Linked DNA regions of Alloacidobacterium dinghuense. The protein of the gene in region 1 binds, or shares a complex with, the protein of each later gene. Links are inferred from orthologs where the notes say so. Each region holds a gene or a part of one and is shown in the gene's direction. Other genes may lie near its edges.

Region 1 (8,092 bases):
AGTCGAAGCCCCTGAGGGCGAAGCCGTAGCAGCCATGCATTAAACTGGGTGCCCAGTTTCACGAACCTAACCTGGGTCTTTAGTCATCATCTGCTTAGCAGGATAGGAGCACTAGGAGCGGGGAGTCTCCGGGCACATGCGCTACACTGATCGGAATGATTTGAAGGTCAAATATGGATGGATTGTGGACCGTCGAATTTGGTAGCAGCGCGGGTATCTTCGGCGGGGGAATAGCTGTGTTAAGTCGAGGCAAGATTTATGGGGGCGATTCAGGGTATTTTTATCTTGGCTCCTATAGGCTGGAAAACCATTCGTTTACAGCGAGGCTCGAAGTACAACCGTTTATCGATAGCTTTCAGAGCGTATTTGGAACAATAGGAAAGAGGTTCACTCTTCTCCTCGAAGGAAGCTTGAAAGATGAAAATAATGCTATTGCCCAAGGGCAACCAATTGGCATGCCTGAAATGAGATTTGGAGCTAAGTTAACAAAACGTAGCGATGTCGATTAGCGGAACATATCACCTTGGACTTTGAAAACTCTACTGGTAGGGCGGATGTGGAATCCGTGCTCGCCGATTTTGACCGTCGCAAAGACAATCTAGTCGAGTTCTGTAATAAAACAAAAACCTTGATTGAAGAATGCTTGAAAGATGCAAGCATCCACTTCCAATCGGTACAAGCTCGCGTAAAAGGCAGAGATAAATTAAAGACCAAGTATCTCGACCCTTCAAAAAACTACAAGAATCTCGATGACATTACCGACCTTGCAGGTCTAAGGGTAATCACATATTACGAAGATGAAGTTGACAGTGTTGCAGAGATTATCAAACGGGAATTCGCTATCGATTCAGACAAGTCTGTCGATAAACGAGAAACTCAGCCAGATCGATTTGGGTATTACGCGCTGAATTTGATATGTACCCACTCATCAAGACGCGTTCTAGATGTCCAATACAAAAAATTTACTAATGTCTGTTGTGAAATTCAGATTACATCGATCCTGCGACACGCATGGTCTGAAATTGAACATAGCTGGTATGACCTAAAGGAATCGTTTCCTGATCACATAAAGAGAAGGTTTTATCGTATTGCGGCTCTCCTTGAAATTGCAGAAACGGAATTTCTAGATATCAGAAAGCAAAAAGCCGATTACTCGCGAGCGATCGCTGTCCAGGTAGAATCAGAAGTTCCTGAATTGCTTGTTGATCCAATCTCACTTCAAGCATTTGTAGACCAAGAACCATTGGTGCATAAACTCGATAATGTTATTGCAGATCTCCTTCAGTTAGAACTACACGACGAATTTCCGGAAAAGACAGCAGAAATGAGAGCCCGCGCTGCCAATCTAGCAGGCCTTAAGACATTACGGGATTTACGCAAGGCGCTTAAACAGTATGAAGAAGGAATTGTCGAGTACGTTAGCCGTTGTCGCAGCGTCTGGCATACTGGACCAAGTTCCACATCGCATCTCCAAAAAGGCCTTTGCATTTACCATCTCGCGATGATGCTTTTGGCTATACGTGGCAACGAAGTTGTTCTTGAAGCACTAAAAAGCTTGAGAATCAATCCATCTTCTGCGTGGAACGTTACGGGACAAATTGCTATTGCTCAAGAGGTAATGGCGAAGTATGACCAGCTAACTACTTAGCTGGTTGCAAAGGTGACTCCAGAAGAGGCGCAAAGCACCTCCAGGTAGAAGCCGGAGGGCTTAAGCCCCCGGAAAAACCCGCCGTCGAGAGACGGCGTATCTTACTGCCGTAGACCGGGGTCCCCAATGCGCGATTTTTGCGCATTGGGGTGGAAGATCCATCCGCTCAAGGTCGCAGACCGCAGCGGATCACTCTCGCCGCGCGAAGCGCCTCCTTATTCCGCGCCTTATTTCTTCGCCCGAAACGTCTTTCCCAGCTCCGTCTCCGCAAGCCGGAAATAATGCCGGAAGTTATAAATCAGCGGCGACCACTTCTGCGGATTGACATAATGCCCGCCGAGCACAAACTCCTCGTCTACATGCACGCGCACGATCTCAACCTCAGCCGCCACGCCGCCGCCTAGCTCCTTCAGCTTCCCACCGTTCATCGGGTGCAGCTTCTCGACACGCGCCTCCATCTGCACCGGACACTCAGCGGCGCGCATCGGCGCGACCGTCTCGCTCGGCGTCGGAGTAAGCCCGGCCACTTCAAATCTCTGATGCTCGTAACGAAACTGCTTCGACTTGACAGTGAGCAGGTGCACAGTGGGCATTTCAGGCAGAGAGGGGTAATAGTCGGAACCGATTACCCGGCAAGTGATTGAAAACACTAGAAACACCCTAACCAATTGAAGAATCAATGAGATAGCGGGGGATTTCCCCCGCTATCTCGTTGAAAATAAAAGAAAGAAGCTACCCGCCCCGGGGGGAGGGGGAGTCCACTGGGAAGGCCGCCTGCACCAGCGCCAATCCCTCGTCCTTGGAGGCGATCAGGCCCTCAAGCTGCGCGTCCTCGGCTACGGCCAGCATCTCCTTGAAGCGCGGCCCCGGACGGTATCCGGCAGCGATCAGGTCCTCGCCCGTCACCAGAAGCGGAGGCTTCACCGCCTCCTCGGGAAGCGTCTCATAGCGCTCCTTGGCGTACTCGTAGAGCGACAGATCGGCATGGCTCGACAGGCAATCGATCCGGTGCAACTCCAGGTGCTCGGAAAAGCGCGGCAGCCGGAAAAACCGCTTCAGCGTCGACTCTTTCATATGCTTAACATCGCCAAAACGCATGTGATTGGCCACTAAAGACGCGATTTGTGCCGTATCTTCGCTCGAAAAGCGCAGCCTGCGGCAGATATCCTCCGCAATCCGCACGCCCACCTCGACGTGCCCGTTGAAGCGGATGCGGTCGGGAGCGCGCTCGAAGGTCGCCGGCTTGCCCACATCGTGCAGCAGCGCCCCCCAGGCGAGCGTCGGCGAGACGCCGGCAGGCAGCTTCTCGAGCAGCAATAGCGTGTGCACCCACACATCGCCCTCGGGATGGTACTCAGGCGGCTGGGCTACAACGTGAAGAGCGTGGACCTCCGGCAGCACCTGCCTGAGCAGCCCTGTCCGGTCGAGTAGCTCAAATGCCCGGCGCGCCCGCCCTTCGGTGATCATGCGCGTCAGCTCATCCCGAATCCGTTCGCAGCTGACCTGCGAAATAGCGGCAGCATGGCCGCGAATCGCTGCCTCGGTCTTCGGCGCGATCTGAAACTTGAAACGGGCCGCAAACCGAATCGCACGCAGCATCCGAAGCCGATCTTCGGCAAACCTCTTGTCCGGATCGCCGATCGCCCGAACGAAGCCGGCGGCAAGATCCTCGCGCCCGCCGACGAAGTCGAGCACGGCCAGTCCCGGATCGCCGGTCTTCGCGAGCACCTGCGGATCGAGCAGCATTCCGTTGATAGTAAAGTCGCGCCGCACCACGTCTTCCTGCGGGCTGTCTGAGAAGCGCACCTCGTCGGGACGACGACCATCCGAGTAAGCGCCATCGGAGCGGAATGTAGCCACCTCGGTCACAATCTCCTCGCCGTCTACCTCGTCCGCAACCAGAACAACCCCGAAGTGCGCCCCCACCGCAAACGTCCGAGGAAACAGGTCAAGTACCACATCCGGACGCGCATTTGTAGCCACGTCGAAGTCCGCAGGCTCGCGCCCTAGCAGCATGTCACGCACGCATCCGCCAGCGAAGTACGCGTCGTATCCTTCGGCGCGTAGCCGCTCGACAATGGCCTCAGCCGCAAGTTGTGCCTGACTCTTCGCCATTCAGTCTTTGTCATCCCGACCGGAGCGCAGAGCGCGAAGCGGAGGGACCTGCAGTTTCTCTCCTCTATCATAGAGAGATGAGCACAGGTCTGATATTAGGCATAGAGAGCTCCTGCGACGAAACAGCAGCCGCCGTCGTCCGCCGCGGAACCGAGAGCCTATCAAACGTAGTCGCCTCGCAGATTGCGACGCACGCTCCCTACGGCGGAGTCGTGCCCGAGCTGGCCTCCCGCGAGCACCTGCGCAACATCGTCCCGGTAGTCCGCGCCGCAATCGCCGAGGCCGGAATCACCCTTCAGGACCTGGACGCCATCGCCGTGACCGAAGGCCCTGGCCTGGCCGGAGCGCTGCTTGTAGGCATCACCTACGCCAAGTCCTTAGCCTTCGCCCTGGGGAAGCCCCTGATCGCCGTGAACCACCTCGAAGGCCATATCCACGCCGTCCTGCTGGAACAGGCAGAACTGGCAGCAGAGCCGATTCCGTTGCCCGCGCTGGCCCTCGTAGTCTCCGGCGGCCACACGCATCTCTACCTTGTCCGCCGTAACGGCGAATCCTGGCACTACCGCAATGTAGGCCACACCGTAGACGACGCCGCCGGCGAGGCCTTCGACAAGGTAGCGAAGCTCCTCGGCCTCGGCTACCCCGGCGGCCCCTGGATCGACGCCCTGGCGCCCTACGGCAACCCGGGTGCCGTCCCTTTCTCCTTCGCACAGATCAAACCCAAAGCCCACCGCAAAGACAGCAACGGCGATGCGCCGGCTCGACGGTTTTCCTTCTCATTCAGCGGCATCAAGACGGCAGTGCTGCGCTACGTCCAGACGCACGATCTGTTCGCCTCGATTGAATCGCGTCGCAGTGCTCTTGCGCAGATTTCTTTCGCACAACCAGCAGACGCGTTTCCGCTGTGCGACGAAGAGGCGCTGAATCTGATTGCTTCGTTTCAGCGGGCCGTCGTCGATGACCTGCGCCGCAAGACATTTCAGGCTGCGGAGGCTTTTGGCGCTGCGAGCATCCTCGTATCCGGTGGAGTGGCCGCTAATCGCGAATTGCGCGCGCGCTTCGCGGCCCATGCGGCGGAACGGAATCTTCCCATTGCCTTTCCTTCGCTCGCGCTTTCCACAGACAATGCCGCGATGGTAGCGGCGGCGGCATGGCCAAAGCTGCTCGATGACGCATTCGCACCGACGGACCTTTCTGCCGAACCTTCGCTTGCGCTGGGCCGATGAGGTCAACTGATAAAATCGCAAGTGAACTCGAAGCAGTTGCAAACCGCACGAATGACCATTCGCCTTTTTAATACCCTGACGAACAGCATCGAAGAACTCCAACCCTCAGACGGTGAGGCGCTTCGCATTTATGCCTGCGGGCCCACGGTGTATGATTACGGCCACATTGGCAACTTCCGTACATTTCTGCATGTCGATGTTCTGCGCCGGACATTAGAGCTGCAAGGCATGAAGGTCCGTCATGTGATGAACATTACGGATGTGGATGACAAGATCATTCGAAACGCGGCGGCGGCCTATGTTCCGATCAGCGAATACACACCCCGCTTTGAGAAGGCATTCTTCGAAGATCTGGACGCTCTCTCCGTCGAACATCCCGAGGTCGTCGCGCGTGCGACCGAGCACATCCCGGAGATGGTTGCTCTCATCAAACGCCTTGCCGAGCAGGATATTGCTTACAAGGTGGAAGACGGCTCGTGGTACTTCCGCATTGCCAAGTTCCCGGAATACGGCAAGCTTTCGAAGAAGGATTTCTCCGGCATTGCCGACGGGGCACGCGTTGACGTCGACGAGTACGACAAAGATTCTGCGCGTGACTTTGCCCTTTGGAAAGCGCCCAAACCCGGTGAATATCGTTGGGAAACCGATCTGGGACCGGGTCGGCCGGGCTGGCATATCGAGTGCTCGGCGATGGCAATGGAGTATCTCGGCGAATCGTTCGATCTCCACGCGGGGGGCGAAGATCTGATGTTTCCCCATCACGAGAACGAGATCGCACAGTCGGAATCGGCTACGCACACAGCCTTCGCCCGCCACTGGTTTCATGTGCGCTTTCTGCTTGTAGAAGGCCGCAAGATGTCGAAGTCGGAGGGAAACTTCTACACACTGCGCGACCTGCTGCTCAAAGGTTACAAAGCATCAGCAATCCGCTTTCTTCTCACGTCAGTCCCCTATCGCCAGCAACTCAACTTTACTTTTGAAGGGCTAGCTGCGGAGACCGGCGCCGTTGAACGGTTGCGTACGTTCTATCAGCGGCTGAAAACGACGCCTTGGCCGGAGAACAACTCCTCTCAGGGCGGCACAACCATTCGAGAAGCAGCCTGCGCAGCCAAGGAGAAGTTCCGCGCGGCTTTAGCCAACGATCTCAACACAGCCGAAGCACGCGCGGCGATCTTCGACCTTGTTCGCTTTGTCAATGCTGCCGCCGATGCCGGGAGCCTTTCAGAAAGCGACCTCCCGAATATTCTTGACGTGCTCGCTGACTTCGAAAAGATCTTCGCCGTACTTGAAGACAACGATGCAAGGTGGACACGCTTCGCCCTCGAATGGGCTGAGCGGGAAGGCCGGCTCGATGAAGCATCTCCAGAAGTTCGGGCTCAACTCTCACTGACCGATGGGCAAATTGACGCACTGATTGAAGAACGCAACAAGGCGCGTCGCGCACGCAACTTCGCTCGGGCCGATGCGATTCGCAAGGATCTACTGGAGAAGGGCATCATCCTTGAGGACTCAAAAGAAGGAGTTCGCTGGAAGAGGAAATAGAACGATCAGGCAATGAAAAAGGCAGCCCTGAAGGCTGCCTTTTTCGCGTTGAGCTACAAAGAACTATGCGGGAGAGGGGCTGCCTTCCGGCAATCCTCCACCACGGTTCGGTTCCGGTTTCAGCACCTGTTGGACATCTCCCGTAGCAGGAGTACCGCCGCCGCCATTCGACTTCATCGGAGGCAATTCCTTGCCTTCAATGATCATTCGGATCTCATTCGCATCGATCGTCTCGCGTTCGAGCAAAGCAAGCGCCATGCGGTGCATGGTGTCATGGTTGTTGTTGAGAAGGTCATACGCAGCCTTGTATGCTTCATCGACAAAGTTACGAACTTCAGCGTCGATCTGCCGCGCCGTCTCTTCCGAGAAGTCGCGATGCTGCGCAATCTCGCGGCCCAGGAAGATCTGCTCTTCCTTTTTGCCGAAGGTCAGAGGGCCGAGACGGCTCATACCGAACTCGCAGACCATCTTGCGAGCAAGATCCGAGGCGCGCTCGATATCGTTGCCTGCGCCGGTGGTCATCTGTTTCAGGAAGATCTCCTCGGCAATGCGGCCTCCCATCAGTATGGCCAGCTGCGTCTGAAGATAGTCCTTCGTGACTGTGTGCTTGTCGTCTTCCGGCAGCTGCATGGTCACACCCAGCGCCATACCGCGCGGAATGATCGTGACCTTGTGCAATGGATCAGCATGGTCGCGCATTGCGGCGACAATAGCATGCCCTGCTTCGTGATAGGCCGTAACGCGCTTCTCTTCGTCGGTCAGCAGCATGGACTTGCGCTCGGCGCCCATCAGAACCTTGTCCTTCGCTTGCTCGAAATCAAGCATCATGACGGACTTGCGGTTTGCGCGTGCCGCATTCAGAGCTGCTTCATTGACCATGTTGGCCAGGTCAGCACCGCTGAATCCCGGTGTGCCACGTGCCAGAACGCGAAGATCGACGTCTTCGGATAGGGGGACCTTCTTGGCGTGTACACGAAGCACTTCTTCGCGTCCGCGCACATCGGGACGGCCCACTACAACTCGGCGATCGAACCGGCCGGGACGCAATAGAGCCGGATCAAGGACATCAGGACGGTTGGTTGCGGCAACGAGAATGACCCCGTCGTTTGACTCGAAGCCATCCATTTCCACCAGCAGTTGGTTCAGCGTCTGCTCGCGCTCGTCGTGTCCACCGCCAAGGCCGGCGCCACGGTGACGGCCCACGGCGTCGATTTCATCAATGAAGATGATGCAGGGAGCATTCTTTTTGCCCTGCTCGAAGAGGTCGCGCACGCGGCTCGCGCCCACACCTACAAACATCTCGACAAAATCAGAACCTGAGATGGAGAAGAACGGGACATTCGCTTCGCCAGCGACGGCGCGCGCAAGTAATGTCTTGCCGGTTCCCGGAGGTCCGACCAGAAGCACACCCTTTGGAATACGCCCGCCGAGCTTCTGGAATTTCTGTGCCTCCCGCAGGAACTCGATAATCTCCTTCAGTTCTTCCTTGGCCTCATCGACGCCGGCTACGTCCTTAAAGGTAACTTTCTTCTGCTGCATTGAAAGCAGCCGCGCGCGGCTC
Region 2 (5,580 bases), 5.6 Mb from region 1 along the record:
AGTCTCTCTCTTCAGCTCAGATCACGGATATCCTCAATCAATCCGACCTGTTTCTCGACGCAGTCGTCGGCACCGGCTTCAGGCCTCCGCTGAAGGGCGTGGCGATGGCTTTACGCAACCGGATCAACAGCCTCGACGCGCCGGTCGTCGCCGTCGATATTCCTTCCGGCTGGGATTCGGATTCCCGCGAGTATCGCACCGAGGGCGCCTATCGCGCCGATGCGGTCGTGACCTTCACCGCTCCGAAGCCAGCGCACGTCAGCGGCAACTTGACCGACAGCGCCTATCAGCCCATTGTTGTCGCCCCCATCGGCTCGCCCGACGCAGCCATCGAATCCGAGTTAAACCTCACCTGGGCGGGAGCTTCGAAGAGGATCACCGAGACTCCACGTCCCGCGGAGAGCAACAAAGGCAAATTCGGTCACGTACTCGTGGTTGGCGGCTCATACGGAAAGTCCGGAGCGCCTGCAATGGCTTCGCTCGCAGCCCTGCGCACCGGGGCCGGCCTGGTGACCGCCGCCGTAGCGCAACCAATCCTCGATTCGGTTGTGCGCATCACGCCCGAGTTGATGACCATTCCCCTGCGTGCCGGCAGCAAAGGAGAAATCAGCAGCAGCAATCTCGATGACGAAACGCTCAAAGAGCTTCTCGACAAGAAAACGGTGCTCGCGATTGGTCCGGGGCTGGGCCAGTCGGCGGAGACCGAAGCATTTCTTCTCGGCCTGCTGGAAAAGACCGATCTTCCCGCGGTCCTCGATGCCGACGCCCTGAACATCCTCGCCAAGCATCCCGGCAAGATCAATGGCCGCAACCGGTTACGCGTCTTAACGCCGCATCCCGGAGAGATGGCTCGGCTCGCCGGAATCAGCACCGGCGAAGTTCAAGCCAACCGCGAAGCGCTGGCTCGTGAATTTTCGATGAAAAATCATGTCACGCTGGTGCTCAAAGGATGGCGCACTCTGATCGCCCATCCGGACGGTTCGATTGCCATCAACACCACCGGCAATCCCGGCATGGCCAAAGGTGGCAGCGGAGACATCCTCACCGGCATCATAGCGGCTATGTTGGCGCAATATCCGCATCTAGCCGGAGAAGCGGTGAACGCCGCCGTCTATCTCCACGGGCTGGCTGCCGACTTTGCCGTGTGGGAACACGACGAGCACACCCTGCTTGCCACTGACACCGTTGCGCACCTTTCAACAGCTTTTCGCTTCCGCTCCGACGACAAAGGCGGGTATGTTTGGATACAGGGGATGCCGCGATGACAGAGGCCACAGGCACGAAGGTCCACGAGTTCGAGACGAACAGCGCCGCCGATACGATCCGTGCCGGACGTGAGATCGCGAAACTGCTCACGCCACCAAAGTTCCTTATCTTGAAAGGCGATCTGGGCGCAGGCAAGACCACGCTGGTGAAGGGCATTGCCGAAGCCCTCGACGCCGCCGAACCGGATGAAGTGACGAGCCCCACCTTTACGCTGATGCACGAATACGAAGGCACCCTCCATGATCACGGAAAAAACGAGCCGGTCATGCTCTACCATCTCGATCTCTACCGCATCGAGCAGGAGCGCCAGCTCGACTCGCTCGGCCTCGATGAGATCGCCACGCCCGACAGCATCGTATTGGTGGAATGGGGCGACAAGTTTCCGAGCGTGGCCAAGCGCAGTAACGGCGAAATCGTGATGAAGACCACCGGCGGCGACTCGCGCAAGATCACGCTGACGCTCAAAGACTAACTCTCTCTACATTGTCATCCTGAGCACAGCACGGAGTGCGGAGTCGAAAGACCTGCTTTGTCTATATAACGTTAGTAGGCGCGAAGCGCCCTCCATAAGTCCACCGTAAAGGCGGATACTCTCAAGCGTGTCGCACGCCATCGAATCGCCGCCCGTCACAACGCATCACGACCTCAGGCAGACGCTCGGCACCTGGCAGCTTTGGGGCATCGCAGTTGGACTTGTTATCTCAGGCGAATACTTCGGCTGGAGTTATGGCTGGGCCAACGCAGGCACGCTCGGTTTTCTTGTCACTTCGCTCCTGATCGCGGCCATGTACGCGACCTTTATCTTCAGCTTTACCGAGCTGACCTGCTCCATTCCGCACGCTGGCGGTCCGTTTGCGTATGCATGGGCAGCCTTCGGCCCAGTTGGAGGCTACCTTGCAGGCGCAGCCACATTGGTTGAGTTCGTCTTCGCGCCACCTGCCATCGCGCTCGCCATCGGAGCCTATCTCAACGTGCAGTTTCCGTCGCTGGCCCCAAAACATGCCGCGCTCGGGGCCTATCTCGTCTTCATGACGCTGAATATCATTGGCGTGCAGATTGCCGCCACATTCGAACTGTTCGTAACTCTGCTCGCCATCTTTGAGCTACTGGTGTTCATGGCGGTCGTCACGCCCGGATTTCATTTCGCCAATTTTCTTCAGGGTGGATGGGCGGGCCAGAATCAATTCACCGTGCACGCAGTCCCGGGTATCTTTGCCGCTATTCCATTTGCAATCTGGTTCTTTCTTGCCATCGAAGGCGTGGCCATGGCCGCCGAAGAAGCGAAAGATCCGAAGCGTTCGATTCCCATCGCGTACATCGCAGGTATCCTCACGCTGGTAGCGCTGGCGCTGGGGGTGATGCTTTTCGCCGGAGCAGCGGGTGATTGGACGAAGCTCGCAAACATCAACGACCCTCTGCCGCAGGCGATGAAGATCGTCGTGGGAGCGCGCAGTGGATGGCTACACATGCTCGTCTGGCTGGGACTCTTCGGCCTCGTCGCATCGTTTCACGGAATCATCCTCGGCTATTCGCGACAAATCTTCGCGCGCCCGCGCTGGCTATCTTCCGCGCTTTCTCGCCGGCGTGCATCCGCGATTCAAAACACCGTGGCTTGCGATTCTCGCTGGAGGCGTCGTCGGCATTGCTGCCATTTACAGCGACCAACTCATCACCTTTGGCGGACAAACGCTGACTGCGAACATTGTTACCATGTCTGTCTTCGGCGCGATCTTGATGTATATCCTCAGCATGCTCGCGCTCTTCCGCCTGCGAACCACACAGCCTGACCTGCACCGCAGCTATAAGGCGCCGCTCTATCCCATCTTTCCAGCCTTTGCGCTCATTTGCTCCGTGCTCTGCATGGGAACCATGCTTTACTACAATCGCCTGGTCGCGCTTGTCTTTCTCGCATTGTTGGGATCAGGATTTATCTACTTCCTGCTCACGCGTCATCAGCGTGAGCGGGCCGCCGACTAAACATGGCCTACGCGCACACCATCGGAAGCCGCACATGGCGCTTCGACGACTTAAAAACGCTGTTGGCAAATGCTAGTCCTTTGCGCTCCGGCGACGAGCTTGCAGGCATCGCCGCGGCAAGCGAAGAAGAGCGCGTAGCCGCGCGCATGGCGCTCGCTGAAGTGCCGCTCAAGCGCTTTCTCGAAGAATCCGTCATTCCCTACGAATCCGACGAAGTGACGCGGCTCATTATCGACACCCACGACGCCAGCACATTTGCAGAGATCAGTCATCTCACTGTTGGAGATTTCCGCAACTGGCTCCTGAGCGCAAGCACGGACACAGAGACCCTCACGCGCATCGCGCTATCCATCACCCCCGAGATGGCGGCTGCCGTCTCAAAGCTGATGCGCAATCAGGATCTGATCCTCGCCGCGCAGAAATGCCGCGTCATTACACGCTTCCGCAACACCATCGGCCTCAAAGGACACATGTCCGTGCGCCTGCAGCCGAATCATCCCACGGATGACGCAAAAGGCATCGCTGCATCGATGCTCGATGGACTGCTCTACGGCTGCGGCGACGCGGTCATCGGCATCAACCCGGCAAGCGATAGTTTCGCCGCAGTCACAACGCTGCTCGACATGCTCGACAAATTCCGCGAGCGATACGAAGTTCCAACGCAATCATGCGTGCTCGCGCACGTCACCACAACCATGCAGGCAATCGAACAGGGAGCGCCCGTCGACCTCGTTTTCCAGTCGATTGCAGGAACCGAAAAGGCAAACGCCAGCTTTGGCGTAAATCTCGCCTTGCTCAAGGAAGCTCGCGAAGCCGCGCTGGCACTGCATCGCGGCACAGTCGGGGACAACGTGATGTACTTCGAAACCGGGCAGGGAAGCGCTCTATCGGCCGACGCGCATCATGGAGTCGACCAGCAAACCTGCGAAGCCCGTGCCTACGCCGTAGCCCGCGCATTCAAGCCGCTCCTGGTGAACACTGTTGTCGGCTTCATCGGCCCTGAGTATCTCTATGACGGCAAGCAGATCACGCGCGCAGGACTCGAAGATCACTTCTGCGGCAAGCTGCTCGGCCTGCCGATGGGATGCGACATCTGCTACACCAACCACGCCGAGGCCGACCAGGATGATATGGACACGCTGCTTACGCTGCTCGCTGTCGCCGGCGTGAATTTCATCATGGGCGTGCCTGGAGCCGACGACATCATGCTCAACTACCAGAGCACCTCATTCCACGATGCGCTCTACGCAAGGCGCGTCCTCGGCCTGAAGCGCGCACCGGAATTTGAAACATGGCTGGAAAAAATGGGAATCACCGATCGCGAAGGCACCCTCGCCGACCGTCTGCCTCCAAGCGCCGCCCGACTGCTTGAAAGCGCATGAGAGAAATCATTCAGAACCCGTGGACGCGTCTGCGCAGTTTCACCAATGCGCGTTTAGCATTGGGTCGCGCCGGTGACAGCCTGCCAACAAACGAAGTTCTTGAATTTGCCCTGGCGCATGCGCGGGCTCGCGACGCCGTTCACAACATGTTCGACGCGGACCGAATGACTCGCGAACTCACTGCATCCGGTTTCGAATCCATCACGGTACAAAGCGCGGTTAGCGATCGCGCCGAATATCTCCGCAGTCCGGATCTGGGCCGCAAGCTCAACGAGCAAAGTCGATCCTTGCTCACGGATCAGACGCTGCGCGAAGCGATGTATGCGGTCTTCATCATAGCCGACGGCCTATCCGCCATCGCCCCGGAGCGCCACGCAGTTCCGGTCCTCAAAGAAATCATGCGCAAGCTAGAAGGCTGGAACCTCGCGCCAATCATCATCGCGACGCAGGCCCGCGTCGCGCTTGGCGATGCGATCGGAGAGCTCCTCAATGCTGAGATGACTGTAATGCTCATCGGTGAACGCCCCGGCCTAAGCTCACCCGACAGCCTCGGCATCTACCTGACGTACAAGCCTCACATCGGCTGCACAGACGCGGACAGAAATTGCATCTCCAACGTGCGTCCTGAAGGGCTCAGCTATCCATCCGCAGCGCACAAGCTGCATCACCTGATGCTCGCCGCGCGCAGACTCGGCAAATCAGGGATCGCGCTCAAGGACGAAAGCGATCAACCTGCACTGCCGTAACCAACATTATTGCGGATTCCCGTTGCTGTCCGTTGTCCACGACTCCGTCTGGAAGGCAATGAAGATCGCAGCCCACGTCCCACTCGCCGGAAGTTCAAACACCAGGAGCCCATCCTGCCAGATGCCATTGTCCTTCTCATATGCGCCGGGAGGATTGCCCTGGTTCATGTGGATGTCGTGAATGCCCGTGCCGTCGGTGTACTGGCTGC

The links. Proteins that work in one complex are often made in the same cells at the same time.
Region 2: the proteins of tsaD (region 1) and tsaE are in contact, whole or in part, in a crystal structure (PDB 6N9A), measured with the Thermotoga maritima proteins. The link is inferred for Alloacidobacterium dinghuense from one-to-one orthologs. Residues at the interface, in WP_004082750.1 of Thermotoga maritima: Cys10, Asp11, Arg49, His50, Leu82, Gly84, Gly135, Gly136, Glu154, Thr155, Leu156, Asp157, Asp158, Ser159, Glu162, Asp165, Lys166, Arg169, Leu170, Tyr175, Lys213, Thr214, Leu217, Tyr218, Gln221, Arg222, Asn324; in WP_004082108.1 of Thermotoga maritima: Leu37, Gly38, Lys46, Lys57, Val59, Lys60, Ser61, Thr63, Phe64, Thr65, Leu66, Met67, Val69, Pro71, Tyr82, Arg83, Leu84, Asp86, Asp88, Phe89, Asp93, Ile128, Asp130, Glu131, Arg134.

The regions. Positions count from the first base shown.
Region 1 is NZ_CP060394.1:469,648-477,739, reverse strand. Bases 2,986-5,914 are described here. They hold tsaD (tRNA (adenosine(37)-N6)-threonylcarbamoyltransferase complex transferase subunit TsaD), read left to right. Parts: upstream 2,986-3,840; coding sequence 3,841-4,989; downstream 4,990-5,914. Other genes in these bases: cysS (cysteine--tRNA ligase), read left to right, coding at 5,041-5,914; H7849_RS01920 (CCA tRNA nucleotidyltransferase), read right to left, coding at 2,986-3,763. Also shown: H7849_RS01940 (multidrug effflux MFS transporter), read left to right, coding at 1-43; H7849_RS01935 (GrlR family regulatory protein), read left to right, coding at 174-509; H7849_RS01930 (GTP pyrophosphokinase), read left to right, coding at 524-1,648; H7849_RS01925 (hypothetical protein), read right to left, coding at 1,876-2,298; more of H7849_RS01920, read right to left, coding at 2,381-2,985; more of cysS, read left to right, coding at 5,915-6,531; ATP-dependent zinc metalloprotease FtsH, read right to left, coding at 6,595-8,092.
Region 2 is NZ_CP060394.1:6,037,030-6,042,609, forward strand. The notes cover bases 1-2,999. They hold tsaE (tRNA (adenosine(37)-N6)-threonylcarbamoyltransferase complex ATPase subunit type 1 TsaE), read left to right. Parts: upstream 1-1,261; coding sequence 1,262-1,738; downstream 1,739-2,999. Other genes in these bases: H7849_RS25425 (NAD(P)H-hydrate dehydratase), read left to right, coding at 1-1,265; eat (ethanolamine permease), read left to right, coding at 1,866-2,999. Also shown: more of eat, read left to right, coding at 3,000-3,053; H7849_RS27700 (hypothetical protein), read left to right, coding at 3,001-3,243; H7849_RS25440 (ethanolamine ammonia-lyase subunit EutB), read left to right, coding at 3,246-4,625; ethanolamine ammonia-lyase subunit EutC, read left to right, coding at 4,622-5,371; H7849_RS25450 (YukJ family protein), read right to left, coding at 5,378-5,580. UniProt on the Escherichia coli protein: Required for the formation of a threonylcarbamoyl group on adenosine at position 37 (t(6)A37) in tRNAs that read codons beginning with adenine.